Regions from separate parts of the Dietzia sp. JS16-p6b genome, predicted to be linked through region 1. Evidence: riboswitches for the same ligand, from Rfam matches in the RefSeq annotation. Region 1 holds a riboswitch; the other holds the start of a gene.
The links. Region 1 has a riboswitch for cyclic di-AMP ahead of CT688_RS03940 (transglycosylase family protein). Riboswitches for the same ligand answer to the same signal wherever they lie in the genome.

Region 1 (5,617 bases):
ACGAGCCCGAGCCGCCTCGCCTCCGCGACGATCTCTGAGCACGGCCGTGACCCTGCCCGTGAGAACCACATGGGTGAGAACCAGCGCACCACCTCCGGCACCAGCTCGTCGCCCGGCGCGGCCCCGGGCTCGAGCCCGGACAGTGCGCGCAGAACCCGGTCGCGCTCGCCGGCCGCGGGCGGGCCCACCGGATCGCCGAGGGCGGGCACCGTGCCGCCGCCCTCGATCTCGGAACCGACCCGCCACGGCGCGCGGGGCATCGACCACCAGGCCAGGACGAGATCCGCCCAGCGCCGCGCCCGGTCGCGTGCGGCCCACACGTCCGCGGCCTCGGTCGGTGCCCACACCGAGTCGAACCCGGTCTCGCCGACGTCGGTGTCGCCGACGGCGATCAGACCCGCGGCGGCGAGGACCTCGAGCAGCAGGGGGAGTTCCGCTTCTCCCACCCCGGCGGACCGGGCGATCCGGCGCAGTTCCCGGACCCCCACCCCGCCGGCCTTGAGGGTGGCGGCGGGGTGGAGGGACAGCGTCGCGATGACCGCGTCGCAGCGGTGGAGGAGGTCGAGGGCGGCCACGCCCCCGGACGCGTCGATGCTGTCGCCGGACGACGTCCCGGCCGTCGCCCCGGTGCCCGCGGGCCTTCGGCTCCCCGTGCCCGATGCCGACCACCAGGGGAGGTCGAGGAGAGACGAGCCGCTCGACCGGGCTCCGTGCCTGGCCCGGTCCAGGGCGTGTGCGCGGGGCACGACCACCTCGCCGTCGCCGGTGGCGGTGACCGAGGCGAGGCCGGCCTCGACGAGCTCCGCCGCCGCTGCACGGACCGTCTCCGACGCGGCGGGCCCGAGGGAACCCGCGGGCGAGCGGCCGCGGGCGACCGCCGTGAGGACACCCAGCGCCCGGTCGGACAGGCCACTCCACGCGGCGTCGAGCCGGGTCCCGACAGGCTCCCCGGGACGAGGGGCCGTCACCGGCGCGGCGTCGACCGCCGCGCCGGTGACGGGCACGATCCGGGCGTGGGTGATCTCGCCCCAGAACAGCGCGAGATCACGGAGGGTGTCCACGGCCGCGCGGAATGCCGCGTCGCCCTGGTCGACACCGAGACGCTCCGAGACCGCACCGATCGGCACCGGGCCGGAGTCGGCACCGAGCGCGGCGGCCGTGGACAGTACGAGTAGTTCCGGCCAGGTGAGCGTGCCGAGCGCGCGGGCGGTCGACGCGGGCAACCGCAGCCGTGAGGCGAGAACTCCCAGTGACGCCGGGGGAGGGGTGGCCACGTCCGCGCGTCTCTCGCACAGCCGCACGAGCGTCTCGTCGGGCAGTCCGGCCAGCCAGGTGGGGAAATCGGGTTCCCCACTGGTGGGGTGCCGGGGCGTGGTGCGGGAGGTCGACATATCCGCACCAGCCTAGTGAGATGCGGCCGTCGGCGGGAACCGGTGGCGGTGGGGTCCGACCCAGGTGCTGACGGATCGGGCTCGAGGTGAGATGATGTCCACGTGGCTGCCAAGAAACTGACCTACGACAACCCGGGATGGCCCGACGCCTCGTTCGGCGAGCACCCGGTGACCGAACTGGCTGCGCTCGTGGCGGGGGGGTTGTCCCCCTTCGGGCAGGAGATCTTCCCGTTGCCGCAGGAGCGCCTGAACTACGTCCATCCGGAGACGGTGGTCAACAGGTCCCTGCCGTCCCGCTGACCCACCCACCGGTGCCCGGCGTCGGCGCGTCAGTCGGCGTGACGGCGTCGGTGTGGACGACAGAACGGCCCGCCACCCCCTGAGAGGGGGTGGCGGGCCGTTCTCGTGGCCGGTCCGACCCGGATCAGTTCGCCAGGTAGGTGGCGAAGAAGTCGTCCACGGCGGTCTGGTTCTCGGCGTAGGCGGCGTCGATGAGGTCCTTGTTGGCCTGGTAGCCGTCCGTGATCGGCAGGGCGAGTCCGCGGCCCTCGGCGAACGCGGTGAGCGTCGCGACGTGATCGGCGGCCGTGACCGCCACCGGAGCGGCGGGTGCAGCCGGGGCCGCGGCGGGCGCCGGGTTGGACAGGTCACGCGGGGTCGGCGCGGAGTTCAGGCCCAGCTTGGCCGAGCAGGCGGGCCACGCTCCCCAACCCTGACCCGCGAGGGTCCTCTCGGCGACGGCGATCTGCTGCTCGCGGGTCGCCTGGTTGGCGGTCGGAGCGTACTGGGTGCCGCCATAGGCCGCCCAGGTGCTCGGCGAGAACTGCAGTCCGCCGTGGTAGCCGTTGCCGGTGTTGATCCCCCAGTTGCCGCCGGCCTCACACTGGGCGAGACGATCCCAGTCGGAGTCCGGGGCCGCGTTGGCGGCCGGGGCGAGGGCGAGCCCGGCGGCGGAGAACGCGGTGCCCGCGAGGACCACCTTCACCGCCGTCCTGGGTGCGGAGGCGGGGGTGGCAGCGCGGTGGCGTCCGGTGTTCGAGGTCATATACGCGTCAGTCCTTTTCACTCGGTGCCTACGGGGTGAGCTGTCGGGTTCGGACGAGTGCGCCCGGCCGCGGATGGCGGCTTGACCCCAAGGCGACCTGTGGTCGCCGGCCCGGCAAGGGCCCTGATCGGGTCCCCCGTCCCCGCCCGGTTACGGTCACTGTCGCAACGGCCGCAGGGCGGGGTTCGGTGGTGCGTCCGATGCCAACTCGCTGACGAGTCTGACTCGAACAGTAGCGGGTTGATGCCGGATCGTCACCATTCTGAGATAAAACCAGGTCACGCAGAAGGGCGGCTATCAGTGTTATCCGCTCGTTACCTGGAGATTCGCGGACGTGTGGGTTCCGTCACGCCCTGGGCGGCCGGGAGCCGAGGATGGCGTACAGCAGCCCCAGGAGGAACCCGACCGGGGTGAACACCATCGCGCCGACGTAGAGGAACGTGGGGGCGTCCCGGTCCAGCACGAACGGGGTGAGTGCGGCGAGGATCGTGAAGACGACTCCGACTGCGAAGACGGCCAGGGCGGCGACGAACAGCCCGCGACGTCTGGGGCGGGACGGGGTGGGCTGGGCCGCGTGAGGGGTCCAGGGGTCAGGGTCGTCGGCCGGGGGTCGGGCATCTGAGGTCACACCGGGCAGGCTACCGGCCCGATGGGGGCACCGAACCGCCACCTCGGCGAGGGTAGGCTCGACGGCGACGTGGTGATGGTCGGTCGCACCTGTGCGCGATCGTGTGGAGAGGTGGTTCGCGGTGCCCAGTGGCAGGGTCAAGTGGTACGACGCGGAGAAGGGATTCGGTTTCCTGTCCCATGAGGGCGGGGAGGACGTCTACGTCCGGTCCGACGCCCTTCCTGCCGGCGTGGACACGCTCCGGCCCCGCCAGCGGGTGGAGTTCGACATGGTCTCCGGTCGGCGCGGCCCCCAGGCGCTCCGGGTGGTCGTCCACGAGGAGCCCACCGTCGCGCAGGACCGTGCGCCCCGGGGTGGCCCACGGCACTCCCCGGATGAGCTGCACGGGATGGTCGAGGACATGATCAAGGTGCTCGAGTCGACCGTCCAGCCCGAGTTGCGGCGCGGCCACCGTCCCGACCACAAGGTGTCGAGCCGGGTGGCATCGGTTCTCCGCGGGGTCGCCCGCGAACTGGACGCGTGACCGGCAGGATCAGTCCGCGTAGTCGAACCCGACCGACCACTCGCCGCTGAGGATCGTCTCCGAGCCGTCCGCGGCGTAGACCAGCGCGACCGCCCGGAGCGCCAGCCCCTCGATCCGTCCCTCGTCGGGAAGGGTGACCGGGACGAGCAGTTCGCCGGGCCCGTCGGGCTCGACGGTGTACTCGCGGAACCCGTCCGCGCGGACCTCGTAGACGTCGAGCGTGGCGCGGCGCAGCTCGACCGGGAGCCGAACCGTGAGCGTGTGCTCACCCGAGATGACGAACCGGCCCACCGGATTGGCATAGGTGGTGCCGTCGAGGTCCGTGGCCGCGAACGGAGGGACCTCGACGTGATCGCGGTCGGTCGCGACGGTGATCGACGGCACCGACCCGTGGCGTGAGGCCGAGCCCTGCCACGCCCCCACGATCGCGGCGATCATGACGACCACCCACGCCAGGATCGCCCAGGTGACTGGACGAACGCGGGGGCCGGAGGCGGGGGCATCGCTGCGGGAGCTCACTCCTCCATTCTGCCCAGCAGGCGTGCGCCGAACGAACGGGGGTCACGTGGTTCTCCGGGGAACCGGGGTCGGTTGCCGCCGAGCCCGGGCACGAGCGTGGATCCGCGCGCGGTCAGGAGGGACTGCGCGAACAGCAGGGCGCCGACGACCGCGATCACGCCGAAGCCCACGGTGAAGTCCGGCGGCAGGAGGACCCCCAGCGCGCCGCCCGCGACCCATGCCAGCTGCAGAGCCGTCTCGGACCGGCCGAACGCCGACGACCGCGCGGAATCCGGGATGTCCGTCTGGATCGAGGCGTCGAGCGCCACCTTGCCGAGCGCGCTGCTCACCGCGGCCACGAGCGCGAGGGGGGCCGCCGCCCAGATGGAGCCGAGGACCGCCGCCACCACCGCGGCCGACAACGCGGCCCCCGCCGCCGTCGTGGTGATCCGGCCCGGGCGGCCCAGCGGGAGGCGGGCGCCCACGGCGTTGCCCGCGAACGTGCCCAGACCTCCTGCCACACCGGCGATCGCGAGCATCCCGGCCTGTTCCGCCGCCGTGGCGTTCTCCTGGGCCTTGGCCACGAACGCCAGGAACAGGGTGAGGAAGCCGGTCATGAGACGGACCATCGACACGGCCCAGAGGTTGGCCAGGACCTGACGACCCAGTGGCCGGGTCAGGACGGCCTTGAGTCCGCTGACGAGCGGACGGCCGCGGTCCATGCGCAGGGTCGCGGACTCCTCGTCGAGCGAGGCCTCGGCGCGGGCGGGGATGGTCATCGCGACGTATGCCGACACGAGCGCCACCACGGCGAGCAACCAGAGCGCCGCGTCCGAGCCCCACAGCCAGGACACGGCCCCGGCCAGGGCGCCCGCGATCAGTGACCCACACACGTGGCCGAGCACGGTCAGTCGGGAGTTGGTCCGGACCAGGTCGAGCGCCGGCGGCAGGACGTGGGGGGTGATGGAAGCCTTGACCACGCCGAAGGTCTTGGACAGGACGAGCATTCCCAGGGCGAGGGGGTACAGCAGCCACGAGTCGAAATTCAGCGCGAGGATCACCGCGAGCACCGCCCGCAGGGTGAAGGTGAGCGACACCGTGAGGCGCCGCCCGCTGCGAAGCCGGTCGAGCGCCGGTCCGATCACCGGGGCGATCACCGCGAACGGTGCCACCGTCACCAGCAGGTACAGGGCCACGTTGCTACGCGACTCGGCGGTGGCGGCGGAGAAGAACAACGTGTTGGCCAGGGCGACCGCGAGGATGGCGTCGCACGCGAAGTTGGCGACGGTGACGTAGCTGAGCTGCGACAGGCCCGATCTGTTCGCCCCGTCGGCGTGGAAGACCCGCCGGACGCCTCGGCCGATTCTGGCCGCGGCACGGCGGGCCGGACCGGGGGAGCGGTCACCCAATGAGGCGCACCTCGTACATCGTGGGCCACAGCTTCCCGGTGAGCAGCACGTTCTCCGAACCGGGGAGCGCGGCGATCCCGTTGAGGACCGCCTCCGGGCTGGCGGGCCGGGGCCGCTCGAGCG
Region 2 (5,617 bases), 520 kb from region 1:
CCTGTCCTCGACGATGCTCGACTACTCCCGTAGGGTGCCGACCTCCCGGTCCTGCGTCGACATCGTCGGGACCGGTGGTGACCGGCAGGGAACGGTCAACATCTCGACGATGTCCGCTCTCGTCGTGAGTGCCTGCGGGGTGCCCGTGGTCAAGCACGGCAACCGTGCGGCGTCGTCGAAGAGCGGTGGGGCCGATGTCCTCGAGGCTCTCGGCGTCGCGATCGACCTGGGACCGGATGACGTCGCACGGAGCGTGGACGAGGTGGGTGTGGCCTTCTGCTTCGCGCCCGTGTTCCATCCGGCGCTCCGCTTCGCCGCCGCACCCCGCCGGGAGATCGGGATCCCCACGGTGTTCAACATCCTGGGACCACTGACCAACCCCGCAGCACCCGCCGCCAACCTCATCGGGTGCGCGTTCGAGAGCCTGATGCCCGTGATGGCCGAGGTGTTCGCGCTTCGGGGTAGATCGGCGCTCGTGGTGCGTGGCTCCGACGGTCTCGACGAGATCACGATGACGGGACCGACGCGTGTACTGCGTGTCACCGACGGCCACGTGGACGAGGACGTGATCTCTCCCGGGGACTTCGGGATGGCCACCTGCGCGATCGAGGAACTGCGCGGGGGCGACGGGAGACATAACGCGGCGGTGGCCCGGGAACTCTTGTCGGGCGTGAGAGGTCCCGTCAGGGACGCGGTGCTGCTCAACTCCGCGGCGGCGTTGGTGGCGTTCGATGGCCTCGAGCGGGGTGCGGACCTCGTGCCGGCGATGAGGTCGGCGGTGGAGCGCGCCGCGAAGGCGGTGGACGACGGCGAGGCCGCCCGACTCCTGGACAGGTGGGCGGCCTTCAGTGCCGCCCGGTCCTGACACCCGCTCGACCGCTCGTCGACGCCGCCTGCTCGGCTCGATCCGCCCACTCCGCGAGTGTGTGGGCACCGCCGACGGGCAGGGTCCAGCACCCCGTGACCGACACGATGCGGGTGGGTCCGGAATCGATCCACCTGTGCACGTTGCGGATGTTCGAGGCGCTGGCTCCGGCGAACGGCCCGGGGCCGGGTTGCACGGTCGTGGCGCCCGCCCTGAGCGAGTCGATCACGGGCAGTGGTGCTGCTCCGGCGGGCACCGTTCCCGAACCGGCGAGGCGCCCGTGACGCACGACCGCCACCGCCCAGGTGCGCCCGGGCCCGGGTTGGGCCAGGACCAGTTCGCGTAGACCCGCGGTGGAGGAGAGCTCCTGGTGCCGGGTGAGGGTCCGGATCAGTGCCGCCGCGCGATCTCGCAGCCGGGCCGCGCGCTCGAAGGCTCCACCCGCGGCGAGCGAGTCGACCCGGTCGATCATCGCCCTGACGGCCGTGGAGTCCCGGCCGGTGACCAGCGCCTCCCATTCCTCGGCGCCGGGTGGCGAACCGGTGGCCTCCGCCAGATCCAGCCACGCGGCCCTGGCGTCCTCGGTTCTCCGAAAGGGTCCGAGGGCGAACGGGTGTTCCGGGGTCCGGGTGACGTGCCCCCGGATCGCACGTCCCGAGGGAGGGGAGAGCCACCACCCTCGGCGCGGAGACCTGGACCGCCGGTTGTAGGGCGGCTGGAGAGAGTCGATGAGCCGCTCCTCGACGGTCCACGCCTCCAGGAGGTGTGCGCACGGCACCGACTCGACGCTCTCGGCGAGGCCGACCATCGTCCGCATCCTGCCGCGTGGATCAGCTCCGGAGTAGTAGGAGCGGGCTCGGCGCCGGACCGATATGGACGACCCCACGTACAGCGCGCCGCCCGACGCGTCCCGGAACAGGTAGACCCCGGGGCCGGTGGTGAGCGTCTCGGTCAGATTGGCCCGGCGCCGGACCGCGGGGGCGAGGCGTCCGTCGTAGGAACGGAGCTCGGTGAGCGTCGACACCCCGCAGTCACCGACCCTGGAGATCAGTGCGTGAAGGACGTCGACGGTGGCGCGGGCGTCCTGGAGCGCCCGGTGGTTCGGCTCGACTGTGGATCCCAGATGGGAGGCGAGTTCGCCGAGGCGGTGCCCACGGGTTTCGCCCCGATGGAGGATGCGCCGGGCCAGCGTGAGCGTGCACACCGACGGGGGATCGGGCCACGGGTGGCCGGTCGACTCGGCGGCCGCGCGGAGGAATCCGAGGTCGAACCGGGCATTGTGGGCGACCAGTACGGCGCCGCGGGAGAACTCCAGGAACGTCGCCATCACCTCACCGAGTGCAGGGGCCCCGACGAGATCGACGGGCGCGATCCCGGTGAGCCTGCTGATGTGGGCCGGCAGCGAGCCGGTGATGGAGACGAAGGTGGACAGCTCGGCCCGGACCTCCCCACCCCGTACCCGGACCGCGCCGATCTCGGTGATCTCATCCGTTCCCGGCCGGGTACCGGTGGTCTCCAGGTCGACGACGACGAACGTCACCTCGGAGAGCATCGGCTCGAGCTCGTCGAAGGCGGCCTGGACCCCCGTGGTCCCCGGGGTGTGGACCAGTTCTCGAGTCGGGGGGCAGGGCATGGCGCACACGGTAACGATCCGGTCCGACACGGACGTCCGACGCACCCCGCCGTCCGCCGTCCGTCGTCACAGGGGATGGGTGTCGTAGGGGTGGGGTGTCGTACCCGGCCGTTACGGTCTGCCCCGAGCCGCAAATCGCGGCCTGGTAACAAATGGGCAACACGCCCAGGACGGAGTGTGATGTAGATCATGTTCTCGATGGACTGCTCGCGGTGTCCGGCCCGGCCGAGCGGGTGCGAGGACTGTGTCGTCTCCGTGATTCTGTCCGAGGAAGTGCAGGTAGATGCACTATCCGAGGAGTCGTGCGGGTATGTTCTCGAGCCCGAGGTGCGTTCGGCGATCGAGGTGCTCATGGCGCTCGGGCTGGTCTCGACCCTGGAGATCGTGGGTGCTGAAACGGCCGCCTAGCGGATGGGCTGGACTTCGGCGAGATGGTTTCGTAACCTTTTCGAGACCTCGGAAGTCATCACCCGCCCACCGGTGGGGGCCGGGGTCGCCACCAAAGCGCCACCGCGGCGCACCGGGGAACCACGTTCCACTGGGGTGAATCGCCCGACGGCCGAGAGGCCGGGGCGTAGGACAGACTTCCGTGTCCGAACCCGTCAGCTAACCCGGTCGGTGTCCAGGAAGAAAGAGGAAATCACTCTCGTGGGAGCCCACAGCATCAAGGCCAGCTCGACCGGGCGCCGTGTCGCCACCGCAGGACTGCTCGCTGCAGGCGCCGCCGTCGCAGGCGCCGGGACCGCGGCCGCCGCACCGGTGACCGTCGACGTACCCGTCGAACTGCGTCTGCCCGGTGTGCCCGCACAGGTCACCGTCGATCTCCCAGAGGGCATCGCCCTGCCGGCCGGCCTCGTCCCGGTCGCGGCAGCCCAGGCCGCCCCCGTCGAGTTCGCCACCCCGGCGCCGGAGATCTCCACCGGCCAGCGCATCCTCGACGCCGCGAGCACCCGCGTCGGCTCGCCTTACGCCTGGGGCGCCACCGGCCCCAATTCGTTCGACTGCTCCGGCCTGACCTCGTGGGCGTACAAGGAGGCGGGGATCTCCATCCCGCGTACCAGCCAGGCCCAGATCGGCGGCGGCACCCAGGTCGCCAAGGCCGACCTGCAGCCCGGGGACATCGTCGCGTTCTACAGCGGCGCCAGCCACGTGGGAATCTACGCCGGCAACGGCCAGGTCGTGCACGCCCCGTACTCCGGCACCTCGGTGAGCTACGCGCCGCTGGATTCCATGCCGTTCTACGGTGCGACCCGCTACTACTGAGTCGCCCCGCACACGCGCTCCAGCGGACCCCGCCGATCCCCGGTCACGTAACCGGTGTCGGCGGGGTTCGTCGTCTGTACTATCTCGACAACGACCATCCCGACCACGGTGCAATCCACCGCCCCCGTCGTGCTCCGTCCGTCTCCGAACCATGATCCGAGAATGCCGCATCTGCCCATGACCCAGAGATCCCGGTCGATCGCCCTCACCGTTGCCGCCTTCGCCCTCCTGGGCTCCGGCGGAGTGATGGTGCCGGCGCAGACGGTGTCGGCCCAGACCGTGGATCCCGGGACGGCGGGCCCGGCCGGGGCCGAGAGCACCGGTACGACGGGCCCGCCCCAGGACACCGCGCCGGAACGATCCGCCTCGTCAGGCCAGGCCACCGGTGAGGACCTGGTCGAGCTGGCGAGGCTGTCCGCGGAGGCCGGCGCACTCGGGGAGGAACTGCACCTGGCGCGAGCGGATCTGGAGAGGGCCGACGCCGAACGGCAGCGACGCGAGCGCGAGGCCGGAGTTGCCGCCGGACTCGCCGCCGTCGCCGATCTGGGGGCGTCGCGCGACCAGTCGCTCGTCGATCGACTCGCGACTCTCCGCTACCGCGGGGGCGATACCGGTGCCACCCGGGCCGCCGTCCTCGCCGAGAGCCCCCGAGACCTGGTCGACCGGATCGGTACTCTGCAGCGGCTCTCCGGCGCCACCACCAGTGCGCTCGGCGCCTCGCGCGCCGCCTCAGCGGAGGCCGCCCGTCTCCGGGTGGAGGCGGATCTCGCGTCGGAAGCCGCGCGCGCCTCGGCGCGTGACGCCCAGCGACGCGCGGATGACCTCGATCAGCGGTCGGACGAGATGAGAGTGCGGATCGACGAGGTGAGACGTCGCGTGGACGCTCTCTCCGACGCGCAGCGTGCACTCTGGGCCGGCGGCCCCCTGGTGCCCCCGGGGTACGTCGCCCCGGCGATCGACGGGGTCAACACGGCCGCCCTGAACGTGGCCCTCACCCGGATCGGTGCCCCGTACTCCTGGGGGGCGACCGGACCGTCCGAGTTCGACTGCTCCGGCCTCATGGTGTGGGCGTACGCGCAGGAGGGCAAGACGCTTCCCCGGTCGAGTCAGGCGCAGGCGGTGGCGGGGGCGCCCGTGGCGATGCCGGACATCCAACCCGGAGACCTCGTCATCTACTACGCGGGTGCGACCCACGTCGGCATGTACGCCGGCGACGGACTCGTCCTCCACGCGCCGACCTACGGGGTGCCGGTCAAGCTCGAGAAGGTCGACGCGATGCCGATCAGCGGGGTCCGTCGCTACTGACGCGTGGGCGCCGGGCAGGCGATCCCCGGGCGGTGTGGCAGTCTCGGACGTGATGACGAAGACCCTGCTGATCACCAACGACTATCCGCCGCGGCCCGGTGGTATCCAGTCGTACCTGGAGACCTATCTGGCGCACCTGGACCCGGAGGACGTGGCGGTCCTCGCCTCGACGTTCCGGGGCCGGGACTCGATCGAGTACGACGACTCCCGCCCCTATCTGGTCGAGCGGGTCCCGACGGAGATGCTGCTGCCCACACCGGATCTCGCGAAGCGTGCCCGGCGACTGGCCTCGGACTTCGGGGCGAGCACGGTGTGGTTCGGTGCGGCAGCACCGCTGGCCGCCATGGCACCCGTCCTGCGGGAGGGGCCCGTCACCCGCATCGTCGCCAGCACCCACGGCCACGAGGTGGGGTGGTCGATGCTGCCGGGTTCGCGCCAGGTGCTCAGGATGATCGGTGAGTCCACGGACGCCGTCACCTACGTGAGTGAGTACACGAGGCGACGCCTCGCGGCGGCGTTCGGCCCGCACGCGAGGCTCGTGCACCAGCCCG

Region 2: it holds a riboswitch for cyclic di-AMP, as region 1 does, so the genes downstream of both, CT688_RS06315 (C40 family peptidase) here and CT688_RS03940 (transglycosylase family protein) in region 1, are expected to answer to the same signal.

The regions. Positions count from the first base shown of each region.
Region 1 is NZ_CP024869.1:872,207-877,823, forward strand. Features, by position in the region: gene CT688_RS03930 (helicase-associated domain-containing protein) at 1-1,391, opposite strand, end outside; gene CT688_RS03935 (hypothetical protein) at 1,494-1,691, shown strand; gene CT688_RS03940 (transglycosylase family protein) at 1,816-2,436, opposite strand; cyclic di-AMP (ydaO/yuaA leader) riboswitch at 2,446-2,604, opposite strand; gene CT688_RS03945 (hypothetical protein) at 2,783-3,064, opposite strand; gene CT688_RS17995 (cold-shock protein) at 3,186-3,587, shown strand; gene CT688_RS03955 (DUF2771 family protein) at 3,597-4,106, opposite strand; gene CT688_RS03960 (MFS transporter) at 4,103-5,494, opposite strand; gene CT688_RS03965 (glutaminyl-peptide cyclotransferase) at 5,487-5,617, opposite strand, start outside.
Region 2 is NZ_CP024869.1:1,396,104-1,401,720, forward strand. Features, by position in the region: gene trpD (anthranilate phosphoribosyltransferase) at 1-865, shown strand, start outside; gene CT688_RS06305 (DEDD exonuclease domain-containing protein) at 846-2,498, opposite strand; gene CT688_RS17935 (hypothetical protein) at 2,772-2,906, shown strand; cyclic di-AMP (ydaO/yuaA leader) riboswitch at 2,986-3,133, shown strand; gene CT688_RS06315 (C40 family peptidase) at 3,147-3,761, shown strand; gene CT688_RS06320 (NlpC/P60 family protein) at 3,939-5,066, shown strand; gene CT688_RS06325 (glycosyltransferase family 4 protein) at 5,119-5,617, shown strand, end outside.